Regions from separate parts of the Frateuria sp. GZRR35 genome, predicted to be linked through region 3. Evidence: predicted binding sites of a transcription regulator. Region 3 holds the regulator's gene; each other region holds the start of a gene.
What was found. Region 3 encodes sigma-54, which starts transcription at its own class of promoters, with help from an activator protein. Its sites were predicted from a motif close to TGGCACGNGCNTTGC; they were not measured.
Positions count from the first base shown of each region.

Region 1: a site for sigma-54 is predicted at 2,936-2,950, ahead of glnA (type I glutamate--ammonia ligase). Genes of this name have one in related genera too.
Region 2: a site for sigma-54 is predicted at 2,021-2,035, ahead of fliE (flagellar hook-basal body complex protein FliE). Genes of this name have one in related genera too.

Region 1 covers NZ_JBHZGL010000008.1:3,270-8,978, forward strand. The annotation lists gene ACFWZ3_RS10780 (DUF2235 domain-containing protein) at 1-1,357, shown strand, start outside; gene glnA (type I glutamate--ammonia ligase) at 1,488-2,897, opposite strand; gene ACFWZ3_RS10790 (undecaprenyl-diphosphate phosphatase) at 3,157-3,954, shown strand; gene ACFWZ3_RS10795 (energy transducer TonB) at 3,971-4,783, opposite strand; gene ACFWZ3_RS10800 (energy transducer TonB) at 4,870-5,607, opposite strand.
Region 2 covers NZ_JBHZGL010000011.1:29,731-35,439, reverse strand. The annotation lists gene ACFWZ3_RS13010 (PilZ domain-containing protein) at 1-15, shown strand, start outside; gene ACFWZ3_RS13005 (sigma-54 dependent transcriptional regulator) at 396-1,823, shown strand; gene fliE (flagellar hook-basal body complex protein FliE) at 2,077-2,400, shown strand; gene fliF (flagellar basal-body MS-ring/collar protein FliF) at 2,448-4,121, shown strand; gene fliG (flagellar motor switch protein FliG) at 4,128-5,132, shown strand; gene ACFWZ3_RS12985 (FliH/SctL family protein) at 5,132-5,709, shown strand, end outside.
Region 3 covers NZ_JBHZGL010000010.1:149,596-155,304, forward strand. The annotation lists gene rapZ (RNase adapter RapZ) at 1-250, opposite strand, end outside; gene hprK (HPr(Ser) kinase/phosphatase) at 256-1,206, opposite strand; gene hpf (ribosome hibernation-promoting factor, HPF/YfiA family) at 1,540-1,863, opposite strand; gene ACFWZ3_RS12820 (RNA polymerase factor sigma-54) at 1,996-3,435, opposite strand; gene lptB (LPS export ABC transporter ATP-binding protein) at 3,536-4,255, opposite strand; gene lptA (lipopolysaccharide transport periplasmic protein LptA) at 4,259-4,858, opposite strand; gene lptC (LPS export ABC transporter periplasmic protein LptC) at 4,815-5,417, opposite strand; gene ACFWZ3_RS12840 (KdsC family phosphatase) at 5,408-5,709, opposite strand, start outside.

The DNA of each region.
Region 1 (5,709 bases), on a different contig from region 3:
CGGCGGCTGGCTGGACCGGGTGGTCGGCGGCGGCACCGGCGCCGGGCTGGAGCGCAACATCATGAGCGCCTACCAGTGGCTGGCCGTGCGTTACCAGCCGGGCGACCGGATTTTCCTGTTCGGCTTCAGCCGCGGTGCCTACACCGTGCGCAGCCTGGGCGGGATGCTCGCGCACAGCGGCCTGCTCGACCTGTCGGACGCGGCGCTGGCACCGGCCGAGGTGTGGTCGCGCGTGCAGCAGGTGTTCGAGGCCTACCGGTCCGGCAAGCCGTTCGCCAACGCCAATGGCTGGGCCTTCCACGGCGTGCCGCCCGGGCAACCCACGGAGGGCACCATCGGCGTGCACTTCATGGGCGTGTGGGACACGGTCGGTGCACTGGGCATTCCGCTGGAGTTGTCGGTATTGCGCTTCATCGGCGACCCTCGCCGCTACCAGTTCCACGATACGAAGATCAGCCTGATGATCGCCAACGCCCGCCATGCGGTGGCGATGGACGAGCGCCGTGCGGACTTCATGCCGACGCTGTGGACGAACATCCGTCGTCCCGACCGGGTGCACCAGGTGTGGTTTCCGGGCGTGCACGGCGACGTCGGCGGCGGTTACGCACAGGCGGGGCTGTCCGACATCGCGCTGGCCTGGATGCTCGACGAAGCCGCGACCTGCGGCCTGCGGCTGCGCGAGAACACGCGCGCGCAGTTGCGTCCCGATCCGCAAGGCGTACTGCACGACTCGCGGCAGGGCCTGTTCAAACTCGGCCGCAACCAGCCGCGCGCGGTGGCGCAGGTGGCCAGGGCCAGCGTGCTCGCCGGACTGGTGCACCCGAGCGCGCTGGCGCGGCAGGTCGATCCGCCGCTCGCGCAGGGCGACTACTGGCCCACCCGCGTGCTCGCGGGCGGCGAGCGGACGGCGCTGGACGTGTTCGCCTCGACCCACTGGAACATCACCGGGCTGTACCTGGAGGCCGGCGTCACCTACCGCTTCGGCGCCTCGGGCGAATGGCTCGACGCGGGCGCCAAGTTCTCCCCCGCCGGCGGTGAGCTCGATGGCCACCACGCCTCCGACATCGCGCGCCTGGCGGCCACCGCCCTGGGCTCGGTGGAACACGTGTTCAACGCCGCCAGCCACGGCGACAGCGATTTCTGGTTCACCCGGCGCGTGGAGTCGGCGCCCTGGTGCGCACTGATCGGCTTTGTCGCCAATGGCGAAGGCGACGACCGCGGCGAGACCTTCGTGATCGGCAACGGCTGTCGCTTCACGCCGGCCGCCAGCGGCTATTTCTACGCCTACGCCAACGACGCCTGGCAGGCCTACGCCAACAACCACGGCAGCGTGGCGCTGGTGGTCGAGCGGCCCTGAGCTCTCCGTAGGAGCCAACTCGTGGGCGATGCTCTTTCGCGCGGGGGACAAAGAGCACCGCCCACAAGTGCGCTGCTACAAAAAAAGACGGGCGCCGAGGCGCCCGTCCCGTCGACCCCTGTCGCTGCGGTCAGATCGCGTAGTACATCTGGAATTCCAGCGGATGCGTGCTGGCACGGTAGGCGGTGACCTCCTTCATCTTCACCTCGATGTAGGCATCGATGAAGTCGTCGGTGAACACGCCGCCGGCCTTGAGGAACTCGCGATCCTTGTCCAGCGCGGTGAGCGCTTCGTCCAGGCTCGCGCACACCTGCGGGATGTTCTTCTCTTCTTCCGGCGGCAGGTCGTACAGGTCCTTGTCCGCCGGCGCACCCGGGTCGATCTTGTTGATGATGCCGTCCAGGCCGGCCATCATCAGCGCGGTGAACACCAGGTAGCCGGAGTTCATCGGATCGGGGAAGCGCACCTCGATGCGGCGGCCCTTCGGGCTGGACACGTACGGGATGCGGCAGCTCGCCGAGCGGTTGCGCGCCGAGTAGGCCAGCATCACCGGCGCCTCGAAGCCCGGCACCAGGCGCTTGTAGCTGTTGGTGGTGGAGTTGGCGAAGGCGTTGATCGCCTTGGCATGCTTGAAGATGCCGCCGATGTACCACAGCGCCATCTGCGACAGGCCGCCGTACAGCTCACCGGCGAACAGGTTCTGCCCGTCCTTGGCCAGCGACTGGTGCACGTGCATGCCCGAGCCGTTGTCGCCGACGATCGGCTTGGGCATGAAGGTCACGGTCTTGCCATTCTGGTGCGCCACGTTGCGGATGACGTACTTCATCGTCATCAGCTCGTCGGCCTTCTTCACCAGCGTGTTGAACTTGACGCCGATCTCGCACTGGCCGGCGTTGGCCACTTCATGGTGGTGCACCTCGACCACCTGGCCGAGCGATTCGAGCACCTTGCACATGTCCGCGCGCAGGTCGCCCAGCGAGTCGACCGGCGAGACCGGGAAATAGCCGCCCTTCACGCCCGGGCGGTGGCCGGTGTTCTGGCCGTCGTACTTGTAGCGCGAGGACCAGGCGGCCTCTTCGGAGCCGATCTCGTAGAACACGCGGCCCATGTCGTTCTGCCAGCGCACCGAGTCGAAGATGAAGAACTCCGGCTCCGGCCCGAAGAAGGCGGTGTCGGCGATCCCGGTGGACTTGAGGAACGCCTCGCCGCGCTTGGCGATCGAGCGCGGGTCGCGGCCGTAGGCCTGCATGGTCGAGGGCTCCAGCACGTCGCAGTGCAGGATCAGCTGGGTGTGCGCGGAGAACGGATCCAGATGCGCGGTGTCCGGATCGGGCAGCAGCACCATGTCCGACTCGTTGATGCCCTTCCAGCCCGGGATCGAGGAGCCGTCGAACATCTTGCCGTCCTCGAAGGTCGACTCGTCGATGGCGTGCGCCGGGAAAGTCACGTGATGGTGCTTGCCGAGCATGTCGGCAAAACGCAGGTCGACGAACTCGACGTCGTGTTCGGCGATCAGGTCGAGCACTTTCTGGGCGGTCATGGGCAAGCCTCGGAGCGGGAAAGGATGCGGGCGTTACTGCAATGCCCGTGCCAGCCCCGATCCCTGTAGGAGCGCCCTTGGGCGCGACCGCCATGGCGCGCACGAAGAGCATTCCGGTCGCGCCCAAGGGCGCTCCTACAAGGGCGACTGCACCGGTTTCGCCCGATCGTTGCACCAAAACGACGCAATCCGGCCTCACGCCGCCGTGCCCGCTTCCCCGTAAGCTATGCCGCTTTACCGAAGTGCCGGAGAGCCCTTAGTGAGCGACCTGATCCGCGTCATCCTGCTCGGCATCATCGAGGGCATCACCGAATTCCTGCCGATCTCCTCGACCGGGCACCTGCTGATCGCCGAACAACTGGGCCTGGGCCAGCGCTCGGACCTGTTCAACATCGGCATCCAGGCCGGCGCGATCCTGGCGGTGACGCTGATCTACTGGAAGCGCCTGTGGCAGCTGCTGACGCAGTGGCGCGACCCGGCCAACCGCGATTACCTGGCCAAGCTCACGGTGGCGTTCCTGATCACCGCGGTGCTTGGCTTTATCGCGGTGAAGTGTGGCTTCACGCTGCCCGACACGGTGACCCCGATCGCCTGGGCGCTGGTCATCGGCGGCTTCTGGATGATCGGCGCCGAAGCGGTCGCGGCGCGCCAGCCGGACCGGCGCGAAGTGACCTGGACGGTGGCGGTGCTGGTGGGTATCGCCCAGATGCTCGCCGGCATCTTCCCGGGCACCTCGCGCTCGGCAGCGACGATTTTCGCCGCGCTGCTGGCCGGCACCAGCAACCGCGCGGCGGCCACCGAGTTTGCCTTCCTGGTCGGCATCCCGACGATGTACGCGGCGACCGGCTACGAACTGCTCAAGGTGATGAAGAACGGCGGCGCGGTGCACGAGGACTGGAGCGCGCTGATCGTCGGTTTCGTGGTCTCGGCGATCGTCGCCTTCGCCGCGGTGAAGTGGTTGCTGGGTTACATCCGCACGCACCGCTTCACGCCGTTCGCGATCTACCGCATCGCACTGGGCGTGGCCTTGCTGCTCTGGCTGCCGGCCGGCGGCTGAAGCCCCGGCCGGGCGATCAACCCGGCGGACCCGCGATCAGCTGGACCGGGCTGTCCAGCGCGACCGTCTCGCCGATCGGACTGACATCGCCGGGTGCCTTGGGCGCGGCGTCCCTGTTTGCCTGCCTGGAAAGCGCCTCGCTGCGGCTGATGCTGTTCAACGCATAGACGAACGGCACCTGGATGCGTGTTGCCACCGGTAGTCCGTCGACCTGCTCCGGCTGTGCCACGGCATGGCGCATCACCGCTTCGGCAGATTGGATGAAGGCACCGGGATTGGGATGGTTGATGCGATGGCTGGCTGCGTGGATGTCGGTCAACGTGCCGTCCGGGTGCACGATCGCTTCCATCACGACCGATCCCTGGCCGCGCTGGCGCAGCTCGTTGCGCGGGTATTCGGGGAGCACCGGAAAGGCGAGACCCGGCCCGTTCGAGCGGTACACCGCACGCAGCCCGTAATTGCCGCCCGTCTGGCGCACGACCTGCAGCGCGAGCCGCACGTAGGTGCGCGCCGTCACCGCGCGGCCGCCGCGCACGGGCGGCTTGAAATGCCAGTGCGCGATGGCCTCCCTTGCCGGCGCGACAAGCGTGGCGGGGACCTCGCCGGAGAGCCCGATCGCGGTGATGCTGCCGTCGGCCCCGATATCCAGCGCCGCCTGGGCGCGGTATTCGCGTGCGACCTGTGCCTCGGCCGTCGCTGCGCGCGCTGGCGCGACGCCCGCTGCGAGCAGCGCGCACAGCGCCCATGCCGACGCCATGCCTGCCCGCCCGGTACGCTGGCCTGTGCCCTTCGCACCCGCGCCAGGCGCGGCGGCGGTGATCCGTGTCATCGGCTTCATCCCTTTTCCCCTGTCGTGGATGGCTCCCGCACGCCCCGCGTGCGCGATGCCAGTTCATTACGTGTCGGCACCGCGCCTCAACCGCGCGGCTCGGCCACCAGCGGTTGCACGGGACTGTCCAGCGCGACGGCTTGCCCGGACAGCTCAGGTGTTTCGCGAGCCTCTGCGCCAGCGTCTTTCGTCCGGTCGGGCCTGGCCCCGGCAACGCCCGCCGAAGCCTGCGTGGTGAAAGTGACCGGGATCTGCACGCGGGTGGCGACCGGTTTGCCATCGACCCGTTCGGGCAGCGCGCGGCTGTGGCGTATCGCCTCTTCCACCGCCAGCGCGCACTGCTTTCGTGCGAGCGGGCTGCTGAACTCGGAAGCGACCAGCCTGATGTCGGTCAGGCTACCGTCCGGTTGCACCACGGCCGCCATCGTCAGTCGACCGTCGACCTGCTCCATCGGCCATCGGGGCGGCCGAAGCGCCAGTGCCGGGCCGTTCTTGATGTAGCGCACGTCTACGCCGTAGTTGCCATCCGGCTGCTTGGCCAGGACCAGGTCGACCGATGCATAGGTACGTGCCGTGACCGCACGGCCATGCCGCATGGGGGGCTTGAAGCGCCAGCGCTTGATCGCTTCCTGGGCGGGTGCGCTCAGCACGGCCGGAATCTCCCTGGGCAATTCGACCCGGGCGACCTGTCCGGCCGTATCGACGTCCAACCCGGCCTGCAGGTGATACGTCTGCACCACCCGTCCGTCGGCCGCGCGTGCGGGCGCTCCGGGCAACACGAGCGCGGCCCACAGTACGACTTCCCTTGCCAGCCCAGCCCCCATCCCTGCGCCCTCCCGGCGTATGCATGCGACGGCAGCCTACACCGTCGGTGGCGCGAGAAACGGAGGCGTGGGCGCGGCATCCCAAGTCGCCGTGCGCGAACG
Region 2 (5,709 bases), on a different contig from region 3:
CAGGCTGGCATCTGACCGTCCGCCGTCGCAGCGTGAAGCGCTGCACGGCCAACTCGTGAAGCACTTCACAAAATCACCACATCCCGCGCCGTCCGTTTGACGGTGGCCCGGGGTGACGGTGTCGTGCTGTGTCACTCCGCCGACGGATGCGTGGCGCCGGCAAACCGTCGCCGTTGCTCGGTTCCCGCGTAACGTCCTTTCGACGCGATTTTCACATGTGACGCATTAGGGCCACTCGTCCGTCCGCGGACAGTGCGAACTGCCGTCCCTGCTGGCCTTCTTCTTGCTCCCTCCCTCGCGTGACCGGTGACGGAAAGCCGGCGGTCCAAGAAGTACGAACACTGCAGGACAGTCGGCGGTTCGTCGTTCAGAGCGTCAAGCGGAGGGCATACACAATGAGCAAGGTCGATTTCCTGGTGATCGAATCGAACGAGTCGCGCGCCGAATGCATCCTGTCGGCATTGCACTTCCTCGGTTACCACCCGCAGCGGGGCGAGGACTGCACCGCCGTGGAGGAATCGACCCACGCCTGGCGCGCCGTCTACGTCGGTACGGTCGAGGACGCTGAAGCGGCCGAGCGCCAGTTCGCCCTGCTGGGCGACGCTGCCAGCCACGTGCCGGTGCTGCTGGCCAGCGACTCCGAATGGGCTTCCCGTCTGTGCGCCGCCAGCTCCCCGTTTGCCGCCCGCGTCGGCATGGTCGAGTTCCCGCTGCGCTACGAGCAGTTGGCCGAGGTGATGCGCAGCCTGTACGCGCGCCTGCTCGGCGGCCGCCGCGGCGAGCTGCGCTTCGTCGGCGACTCCGCGCCGATGCGTCGCGTCAATGCGCTGATCCGCCAGGTCGCGCCGTTCGATTCGTCCGTGCTGGTGCTGGGCGAATCCGGCACCGGCAAGGAAATGGTCGCGCGCACCATCCACGAGTGCTCGCCGCGCCGCGACAAGCCGTTCGTGGCGATCAATTGCGGCGCGATCCCGGCCGAGCTGCTCGAAAGCGAGCTCTTCGGCCACGAGAAGGGCGCCTTCACCGGCGCGATCAGCACCCGCAAGGGCCGCTTCGAGATGGCCGAGGGCGGCACGCTGTTCCTGGACGAGATCGGCGACATGAGCCTGACCATGCAGGTCAAGCTGCTGCGCGTGCTGCAGGAGCGCGTGTACGAGCGCGTCGGCGGCAACAAGACCCAGCGCTGCGACGTGCGCATCATCGCCGCCACCCACCGCAACCTGGAGCAGGCGATCGCCGAGGGCAAGTTCCGTGAGGACCTGTTCTATCGCCTTTCGGTGTTCCCGCTGGAGATGCCGGGCCTGCGCGAGCACCTGGACGACCTGCCGGTGCTGATCAACGAGTTCAACCAGCGCCTGGCGCGCCGTGGCCTGGGCAGCGTGCGTTTCTCCGCCGGCGCGGTGAACGCGCTGCACCAGTACGCCTGGCCGGGCAACGTGCGCGAGCTGTGCAACCTGGTCGAGCGCCTGGCGATCCTCTACCCGCACGGCGAGATCCGCGCCAGCGACCTGCCGGAGAAGTACCGCGGCCGCCAAGTCGTGGAAGAAGTGCAGGGCGCCTCGCTGCTGGCCCTGATGGACGGCGCGCCGATGCCGGTCGCGATGGCCGCCGCCGTGGCGGTGGCCCCCGACGCGACCGTGCTGCCCGAAGGCGGGCTGGACCTCAAGGACCACCTGGCCGACATCGAAGTGGGCCTGATCCGCCAGGCGCTGGATGTCACCGGTGGCGTGGTCGCCCATGCGGCCAAGCTCTTGCACATGCAGCGCACCACGCTGGTGGAAAAGCTGCGCAAGTACGGCCTGCAGAACAGCCTGGCGGCCTGAGCCTTCAGCTCTTACTCCCTCTCCCCCAGCCGCAGGCCGGGGGAGAGGGTTGGGGAGAGGGGGAGGCCTTTCGCTCTTCGCTCTCGTCAAAAGCAGAGCCAACCCCAGGAGCCTCCCCGTCTCCCAACCCTCTCCCCCGGCATTGCCGGGGGAGAGGGCTAAGGCGGCATCTCCGCACTATCGGGGCCCTGCAGAGCTGGCACACCTCGTGCAACCCCACTTCTGAAAACCCGCCACGCGCCGGAAACCCGACATGAGCACCATCGACGTCAACAACCTGCTCGCCCAGATGCGCCAGATCTCCAGCCAGGTGCGTCCGGCGGAGACCGCGCTGAAGGCCACGCCGGCGGCGAAGGCGGACTTCGGCGCGCTGCTGAAGGAGTCGATCGGCAGCGTGGGGCAGAGCCAGCAGCAGGCCGGCCAGATGGCGGCGGCGTTCGAGCGCGGCGATCCGGGGGCGGACCTTGGCCGCACGATGGTGGCGATCCAGAAGGCCGACCTCTCGCTGCGCACGATGACCGAAGTGCGCAACAAGCTGGTCGATGCCTACAAGGAAATCATGAACATGCCGGTGTAAGCACCGGCCTGACGTTCTCCCTTTCGCTTTACGGATGATTCTTCCCCATGGCTGACAACGCCATCGCCACCACCGACAGCCCCGCCAACCGCTTCGACCTCAAGCAGCTCGCGCGCAGCCCGGCCTCCCGCCAGTTGCTGCTGCTGGTCGGCATGGCCGCGGCCGTCGCGCTGGGCGTGGCGGTGGTGCTGTGGTCGCGCGGCCCGAACTGGGGCCTGCTCTACGCGGGCCTGGGCCAGCAGGACGCCGCCGCGATCACGCAGGCGCTGCAGTCGACCAACACGCCCTACCAGCTCGGCAACGACGGCAGCTCGATCATGGTGCCGGCCTCCGACCTCGCTGCGGTGCGCCTGCGCCTGGCCGGGCAGGGGCTGCCGCAGGGAACGGCCACCAACTCCGTGCCGCAGGCCGACTCGCCCTTCGGCATGAGCGACCTGGCCGAGCGCACGCGCTACCAGCAGATGCTCGAGACCGACCTGGGCAACACCATCGGCAGCCTGCAGGGTGTGCGCGCCGCGCGCGTGCACCTGGCGCTGGCCAAGCCGTCGGCCTTCATCCGTGACAGCCGCGAGGCCAGCGCTTCGGTGCTGGTCACGCTCTATCCCGGTCGCCAGCTCGACGCCAGCCAGGTGGCCGCGATCGTGCACCTGGTCGCCGCCTCGGTACCGGACCTGGATGCCAAGCAGGTCTCGGTGATCGACCAGCAGGGCCAGCTCCTCACCGGCAGCGACCCGGACAGCGCCGCCGCGGTCGGCGACAGCCGCCTGCGGCTGGCGACGCGCATGGAAAACAGCTACGCGCAGCGCATCGAGGAACTGCTCACGCCGCTGGTCGGCCCGGGCAAGGTGCATGCGCAGGTCTCCGTGGACCTGGACTTCAGCGCCACCGAAAAGGCCAGCGAAACCTTCGACCACGAACACCCCGCGCTGCGCAGCGAGCAGACCAGCAGCGAACACCACGCCGACGGCAGCGCCGCCGAGGGTGGTGTGCCCGGTGCACTCAGCAACCAGCCGCCGGTGATGGCCGCGCAGCCGACCGCCGCCAACCCCAACGCCGGCGGCAAGGCCGCGGCCGCGCCGACCGCCACTGCGCAGACCAGCACCGGCGACAGCTCCTCCAGCGCCACCCGTAACTACGAACTGGACCGCACCATCAGCCACACCAGCGACCCGGCCGGCCGGCTGGCGCGCCTGAGCGTCGCGGTCGTGGTCGACAACAAGACCGTCAGCGGGCCCAAGGGCGACACCAGCGTGCCGTTCACCGCGCAGGAACTGGACCACCTCACGCAACTGGCCAAGAACGCGGTCGGCTTCGACCAGACCCGCGGCGACAGCGTCAGCGTGATCAACCAGGCCTTCCGCATGACGCCGGCCACCGATGCTCCCGAACAGGCGCCGCTGTGGCAGCGCCCCGGCGCGCTGGACCTCATCAAGCAGGCGATCGGTGTGCTGATCGCGCTGATCGTCGCCTTCGGGCTGCTGCGCCCACTGCTGAAGGGGTTGCTGCGCGGTGCGCCGCAGCAGGCTCTCGCCGTCGCCGGCAACGTGCCTACGGTTTCGGTGCGCATTGCCGATGACGAGGGGGACGAGCGGGACCGGCTGGCCGGACCGCAGGTGATCGGTTACGAGCAGAAGGTGGGCCTGGCCCGGCGCATGGTGAGCGACAACCCCAAACAAGTGGCGCAAGTGGTCCGCAACTGGGTCGGCGAGGATGGCGGCTAAGTGTCGATGAAACAGGAACCGCAAATCACCGGCGCCCAGCGTGCCGCGATCCTGCTGCTCACCCTGGGCGAGCAGGACGCCGCCGAGGTCCTCAAGCATCTGTCCGCGCGCGACGTGCAGGCGGTTGGCCAGGCCATGGCCAGCCTCAGCTCGGTCTCGCGCGAGCAGGTCGACAAGGTGCTCACCCGGCTGCACGACGACATGGGCTCGCAGACCGCGCTCGGCGTCGGCACCGAGGACTACATCCGCAAGATCCTCACCAACGCGCTGGGCGAGACCAAGGCCGGCAGCCTGATCGATCGCATCCTGCTCGGCCGTTCCAGCAAGGGGCTGGAGTCGCTGAAGTGGATGGAAGGCCGCGCCATCGCCGAGATGGTCGGCCAGGAACATCCGCAGATCATCGCGCTGGTGCTGGCCCACCTTGAACACGACCAGGCCGCCGAAGTGCTCGGCTACCTGCCGGCGCGCACGCGTTCGGACGCGATCATGCGCATCGCCACGCTCGATGGCGTGCAGCCGCACGCGCTCAACGAGCTGGACGAGATCATGGAGCGCCAGTTCTCCGGTAACACCAACAAGCTCAAGTCCGCCAGCGTGGGCGGCCTTAAGGCCGCGGCCAACATCCTCAACGCGATGGAAACCAGCCGTGAGGCCGAGTTGATGGCCGCCATCCGCAGCCACGATGCGAACCTGGGCAGCAAGATCGAAGACCTGATGTTCGTCTTCGACGACCTGGTGGAGCTGGACGACCGCTCGATGCAGGCGCTGCTGCGCGAAGTGCCGTCGCCGCGCCTGATCGTGGCGCTCAAGGGTGCCGAACCCTCGATCCGCGAAAAGATGTTCGCCAACATGTCCAAGCGCGCCGCCGACATGCTGCGCGACGACCTGGAAGTGGCCGGCCCCGTGCGCGTGTCCGAAGTGGACGCGGCGCAGAAGGAAATCCTCGGCATCGCCCGCCGCCTGGCCGATGCCGGCCAGATCACCCTCGGCAGTTCGGATGACCTGGTCTGATGAGTGCCGTGCTCACCCGCGAGGCAGGCGCCGGCTACCAGCGCTGGGAGCCGCCGCAGGTCGGCGGCGCGCCCGCCCCGGCGCCCGCCGAGGCGCCGAACCATCCGACCGTCAGCGACCTGGAAGCGCTCGAGCACCAGGCGCGTGAGGAAGGCCACGCCGCCGGCCTGGCCCAGGGCCTGGCCGAGGCGCGCGCGCAGGGGCGCGAGCAGCTGGCGCGGCTGGCATCGATCTGCGAGCAGGCGGCACGCCCGCTCGAAGCGCTCGATGCCGCGGTGGAGCAGGAACTGGCGCAACTGGCGATGCTCGTCGCCCGCCGCGTGATCGCCCAGGAACTGGCCGCGCGCCCGGAGCTGATCGCGCAGGCCGTGCGCCAGGCCGCCGCCGCGCTGCCCGCCGCCACGCGTGAGCTGCGCGTGCGGCTGCATCCGGATGATCTGGCCCTGATGCGCGAGCTGGAGGCCACCGAAACGCACTGGCAGCTGGTGGCCGATCCGGCGCTCAAGCGGGGTGATTGCCTGCTCGATAGCGAGCGCTCACGCCTCGATGCGCGGGTGGAAACGCGCCTGGCGGTGAT
Region 3 (5,709 bases):
CCTCGCCACGGTTGCGCACGTCCACGCCCACGGCGATGCGCCGGCGCCGTCCGCCGCCGTCCTGCATCACCGACTGCACCAGTTGCGGCAGCAGGCCGCTGGGCAGGTTGTCGACGCAGTAGAACTCCAGGTCCTCCAGCGCGCGCAGCGCAACCGTCTTGCCACCGCCGGACATGCCGGTTAGCACCACCAGGTGCACGGTGTTGGGGTCGTTGAGGCCGGTCGAAGGCGCGGTGTCGTTGGTACTCATGAATCTCACCAGGGCGGTAGCCGACGCATCTGATGCGCCTGGCGGTCGATGAAAGTCTGTGCGGGATCGATGCCCTTGCTCTTGAGCATATGGTGGCGCACCGCCGCTTCCACCAGCACCGCCAGGTTGCGGCCGGGCGCCACCGGAATGGTGATCATCGGCACGGAGACTTCCAGGATCTCGCGGTGGCTGGTGTCGCCGGTCAGGCGTGTCGCGGCATCGATGTCCTCGCCCTCGCGCAAGGGCTTGAGGTGCACCACGAGGCGCAGGTACTTGGAATGCTTCACCGCGGTGTGGCCGAACATCTCGCGCACGTTAAGCACGCCCAGGCCGCGCACTTCGAGCAGGTCCTGCAGCAGTTCCGGACAGGTGCCGTCGATCACGTCGGGCGCGATCAGGGTGAATTCCGTGGCGTCATCGGCGACCAGGCGATGACCGCGGCTGATCAGTTCCAGCGCCAGTTCGCTCTTGCCCGAACCGGACTCGCCGGTGATCAGCACGCCGATCGAGAAGACTTCAAGAAAGACGCCGTGCAGGGTGATGCGCGGCGCCAGCAGGCGGGCCAGGTGGTACTGCATCCAGGTCAGCAGCTCGTGGCCGCGCTTGGCGCTGATCCACAAGGGCGTGTGGGTTTCCTCGGCGACCTCGCGCAGGTCCGAGGGGATCGTCTGGTCCTTGGTGACGATCAGGGCCACCGGCTGGTAGGCGGCGATCTTGTGCATCGCCTCCCAGCGCTGCCGGGAATCCAGGCTGTCGAGCCAGTTGAGCTCCTCGGTACCGATGATCTGCACCTTGTTGGGGTAGATCACGTTGAGGTAGCCGACCAGCGACGGGCGGCGCGTGGCCGTGGCGCCGGGTTCGAGCACGCGTCCCTCGCCACGCATGCCCGACACCCAGCGCAGGCCCATGCGCTCGTGGACACCGTCGAAGAGTTGTCGTGCGGTCAGGCGTTCCAAGGATGTTTCTTCCGGCGGGCAACGGGACGCATTGTGCCAGTTATGCGGGGGAGGGCGCGGGTGAACGAGTGTCGCAACGGCAGTCTGATCCGCCCGCCGTGCCTGGCGTTGCGCGTTGCATCCTTCCCCCGCTCACGGGGAAGGTGCCCGCAGGGCGGATGGGGAAACCTTGCGACGGGCTGACCAGATATCGCGCAAAAGGCGCCCCCATCCGCCTGTCGGCACCATCCCCCGCGGTCGCGGGGGATGGTTCGGGTACGTGGTATCGCGCTTCGCTTCGGGCAAAAAAAGACCCGCCACCAGGCGGGTCTCTTTTGCCGGTTGCGGGACCGCTTAGCCGATCTGGCGGGCGTCCCGCGCCTCCTGCTGGTGCTTGTCGGTGACCTTGTCGCGATGGCGGCGCAACTGCGCGGCGAGCTTGTCGAACACCATGTCGATGGAGGCGTACATGTCCGCACCGCACGCCGCCGCGTGGAGGGCGGCACCCGTGGTGCTCAAGGTGGCGTCGGCGCAATGTTGCAGCTTGTCGATCGACAGCACCATGGTCAGGCCCAGGCACCTTTCGTCGAGGCGGGTCAGGCGATCGAGCCGGGATTCGGCATGCGCACGCAGGGCAGGAGTGACTTCGATCTGCTGGCCGGTGAGTTGGAACTGCATGGGGCGCCTCCTCTGTTACGGGCCGCCGTGGGGCGGCGGGTTCGCATACCGTCAATGGTGACGACATGCCGGTCTATCACTCGTATGGGATCGTTCGGGCCGGTTCCAAGTGGCGGGTTTCAGGAGAGAGGGTCAGCTGGCGCGCTGGCGCTCGCTGGAACTGGGTATGCGCAGTGCCTCGCGGTATTTGGCCACGGTGCGGCGGGCGACCTGGATGCCCTTGCGGTTGAGCTCCTCGGCCAGGGCCTGGTCGGACAGCGGCTTGCGCGTGTCCTCCGCGTCGATGAGCTTCTTGATCATGGCCTGGATGGCCGTGGCCGAGGCGCCGCCACCATCCTCGGTGGAGACGCCACTGGAAAAGAAATACTTCAGCTCGAAGGTGCCGCGCGGCGTATGGATGTACTTGCGCGTGGTGACGCGCGAGATGGTCGATTCGTGCATGCCGACCTCCTCGGCGACTTCGCGCAGGACCAGCGGATGCATCGCTTCCGGACCGTAGTCCAGGAAAGCGCTCTGCCGGCGCACGATCGCATCGGCAACTTTCATTAGCGTCTCGGCGCGCGATTCAAGGCTCTTGATCAGCCAGCGCGCTTCCTGCAGCTGGCCGCGCATCCAGCTGGCGTCCTCGCCGCGCGCCTGCGCAATCAGGCTGCAGTAGTGCTGGTTCAGGCCCAGCCTCGGCTGGCAGTCCGGATTGAGGCTCACCTTCCAGCGGCTGCCTTCCTTGTAGGCGTAGACGTCCGGCGCCACGTACTCGACCGGCGTGGCGTCGAGCGCGGCGCCGGGGCGTGGATCGAGGCTGCGGATCAGCAATGCGGCGGCCGCGACTTCTTCTTCGGTTGCGCGCAGCTTGCGTGCGAGTTTGGCGACGTCGTTGCGCGCGAGCAGTTCAAGTTCGCCGGCGACGATCTGCAGCGCGAGCTCGCGCTGCGGGGTGTCGGCCTCGAACTGTTCCAGCTGCACGCGCAGGCAATCGCGCAGGTCGACGCTGGCGATGCCGGTGGGGTCGAAGCGCTGCAACTGGCGGCGTACTGTCTCGACTTCGTCGATGGTCGCATCGAGGTCCGCCGGCAAGGCCGCGAGCACGCCCTCGATGCCTTCGACGAGATAGCCGTCGGCGTTGAGCGCGTCGATGATCACGGTGGCGATCAGGCGCTGTCGCGTGTTGAACGGCGACAGGTTCAACTGCCACAGCAAGTGCTCCTGAAGTGTCTCGGGCGCAGCGTTCTGGGGTTCGAAATCGTCGTCGCCACGGCTGCCTGAGGGGGCATTGCTGCCGAGCGAGAAATCGATGGGTGCCTCGGCGGAGGTGCCCGATTCACCCCAGTCGGCGACATCGTCGGCGTTGTGGTCGACGGTGGGCGCTTCGTCCGGGGCGGGAGAGTAGCTCTCCTCCTCGGTTTCGCCGGGCGCCGATTCTTCCTCGAACTCCAGCAGCGGGTTGCCTTCGGCGATCTGGCGCAGTTCCGCTTCCAGCTCCAGCTGCGACAGCTGCAACAGCCGGATCGCCTGCTGCAATTGCGGCGTCAGGGTGAGCTGTTGGTTGAGTCGGAACTGGAGCCCGGGTTTCATGCCAGCCGTAGCAGAGAGACGTGGGATCATCCTACCCCGGCGGGTGTGACGCGACCATAGCGATGGCAGGTGCTGGCGGGCCCTGCGTCACATCACCGCTTCAGAGCTTGAACTCGCGCCCCAGATAGACCTCGCGCACCTTTTCGTCGGCCAGGATGTGCGCCGGCGTGCCGCGGGAGAGCACCTCGCCTTCGTTCAGGATGTAGGCACGGTCGCAGATGCCCAGCGTTTCACGCACGTTGTGGTCGGTGATCAGCACGCCAATACCGCGTTCCTTCAGGTGGCGCACGATGCGCTGGATCTCGCCCACCGAAATCGGGTCGACGCCGGCGAAGGGTTCGTCCAGCAGCATGTAGCGCGGCTGCGCGGCCAGCGCGCGGGCGATCTCCACGCGGCGGCGCTCGCCGCCGGAAAGGCTGATGCCTTTCTGGCCGGCGATGTGCGCGATCTTCAGCTCGTCCATCAGGCCTTCGAGCTGTTCGTTGCGCTGGCGGGCGGTGAGGCCTTCGCGCAGTTCGAGTACGGCCAGGATGTTGTCGGCCACCGAGAGCCGGCGGAACACGGAGGCCTCCTGCGGCAGGTAGCCGATGCCCAGCCGCGCGCGCGCGTGCATGGGCAGGCCCGTGATGTCCTGGCGGTCCAGCCGGATGCTGCCGCCGTCGGCTTCGACCAGGCCCACCACCATGTAGAAGCAGGTGGTCTTGCCGGCACCGTTGGGGCCGAGCAGGCCGACGACTTCCCCCTGGCGGATCGAAAAACCGAAATCGCGCACGACCTGGCGCGAGCGGTAGCGTTTCTGCAGGCCTTCGGCAGCGAGCATCGGTCAGGGCTGCCCGCTGCTGGTGGCGGGGGCGGGCGTGCTGGTAGCGGCTGCCGGAGCCGCGGCGGAACCCGCCTTGGGCTTGGGCTTGAAGATCATGTGCACCCGGCCGTCGCCACCGCTGTCGCCGGTCATCTCGCTGGTCTGCGTGTTGTAGGTGAGGCGGTCGCCATGGGCTTCGCCGCGCCCGTGCTGGTTGATCGAGGCGTGTCCCTGCAGCACGGCGAAATCCTTGGCCACCTGGTAGTCGATGGTGGCGGCCTCGCCCTGCATCAGGTTGCCGTTGTCGTCCAGCTGCTGGAGGTGCGCCGGGCTGCCGGTGAGCACCACGCTGTCGATCTCGGCGTTGGCGTCGAAGTGCACTTTGGCCAGATCGCCGGTGGCTTTCAGCGAGCCTTGGGTAATCACCACGTTGCCCTTGAGCGTGGTGGTGCTGTTGGGCTTGCGGAAGCCGTCGAAGTGCGAGGCCTGTACATCCATCGGCTGATCGCGGTCGCTGCGCTTGGCCTGGGCCGGCGCCAGCACCAGCAGGCCCAGCAGTACCAGCGCCCAGCGGGCGCTAGCGCGCGTGCTGGCGGGGCGGGAACGTGGCGTGGACGTCATCGAGCAGCTCCAGGTGTTTGTCATTGAGGTCGGCACGCATGCCGACGCCGTGAATTCTAGTGCCGCCCTGCACCAGCTGGGCTGGCGCGGCGGTCTGCAGGCGGTTCTGCTTGGGCCAGGCGGTGACGTCGGAGGTGTCGATCGTCGTCCGCGGCGTGTCGTCGAATGCGGCACGCTCCAGGTGCACCGGGCCTTGCAGCTTGAGCAGGCTGCCGTCTTGGTTGACCCAGCCGTACAGCGAGTGCCCGAGCCAGTCGGGCACTGCCGGCTGGTTGGAGGGCAGGCGAAAATCGGGTGTGTTGATGTACAGCGACTCGTCGCCTTCGCGCCGTTCCAGCTGCGGCGCCTGGATCAGGAAGCTGGGTAGGCCGTCGGTGCCGTACTGGGTCAGCTTGAAGTCGGTCAGCGTGTAGCCCGAGCGCGGCGGGCCGACGAATGCGTTGACCTTGGGCGGCGGCCCGATCCACCACAGCATCAATTGCGCCGCGCCGGCCAGCAGCGCGACCGCGACAATGGCCGCCACGAGGCGGCGATCGCGCAACCATTCCTTCACTGCCAGCGTTCCTTTTCATTGCCGGCCTTGCCCTGGGCATGCAGGATCAGGTCGCAAACCTCCCGCGCACCGCCCTGGCCGCCAGCGCGGGCGGTGGTCCAGTGCGCTTGTTCGATCACCCACGGATGGGCGTTGGCCACGGCCACCGCGAGCCCGGCGATGCGCATGGCCGGGAGGTCCGGGAGGTCGTCGCCGACGAAGGCGACCTGCTCGGGCGCCAGCTTCAGTGCGTCGAGCAGTTCCAGCAGGCACACACGCTTGTCGCCCTGACCCTGGTAGACGTGGGTGATGCCCAGTT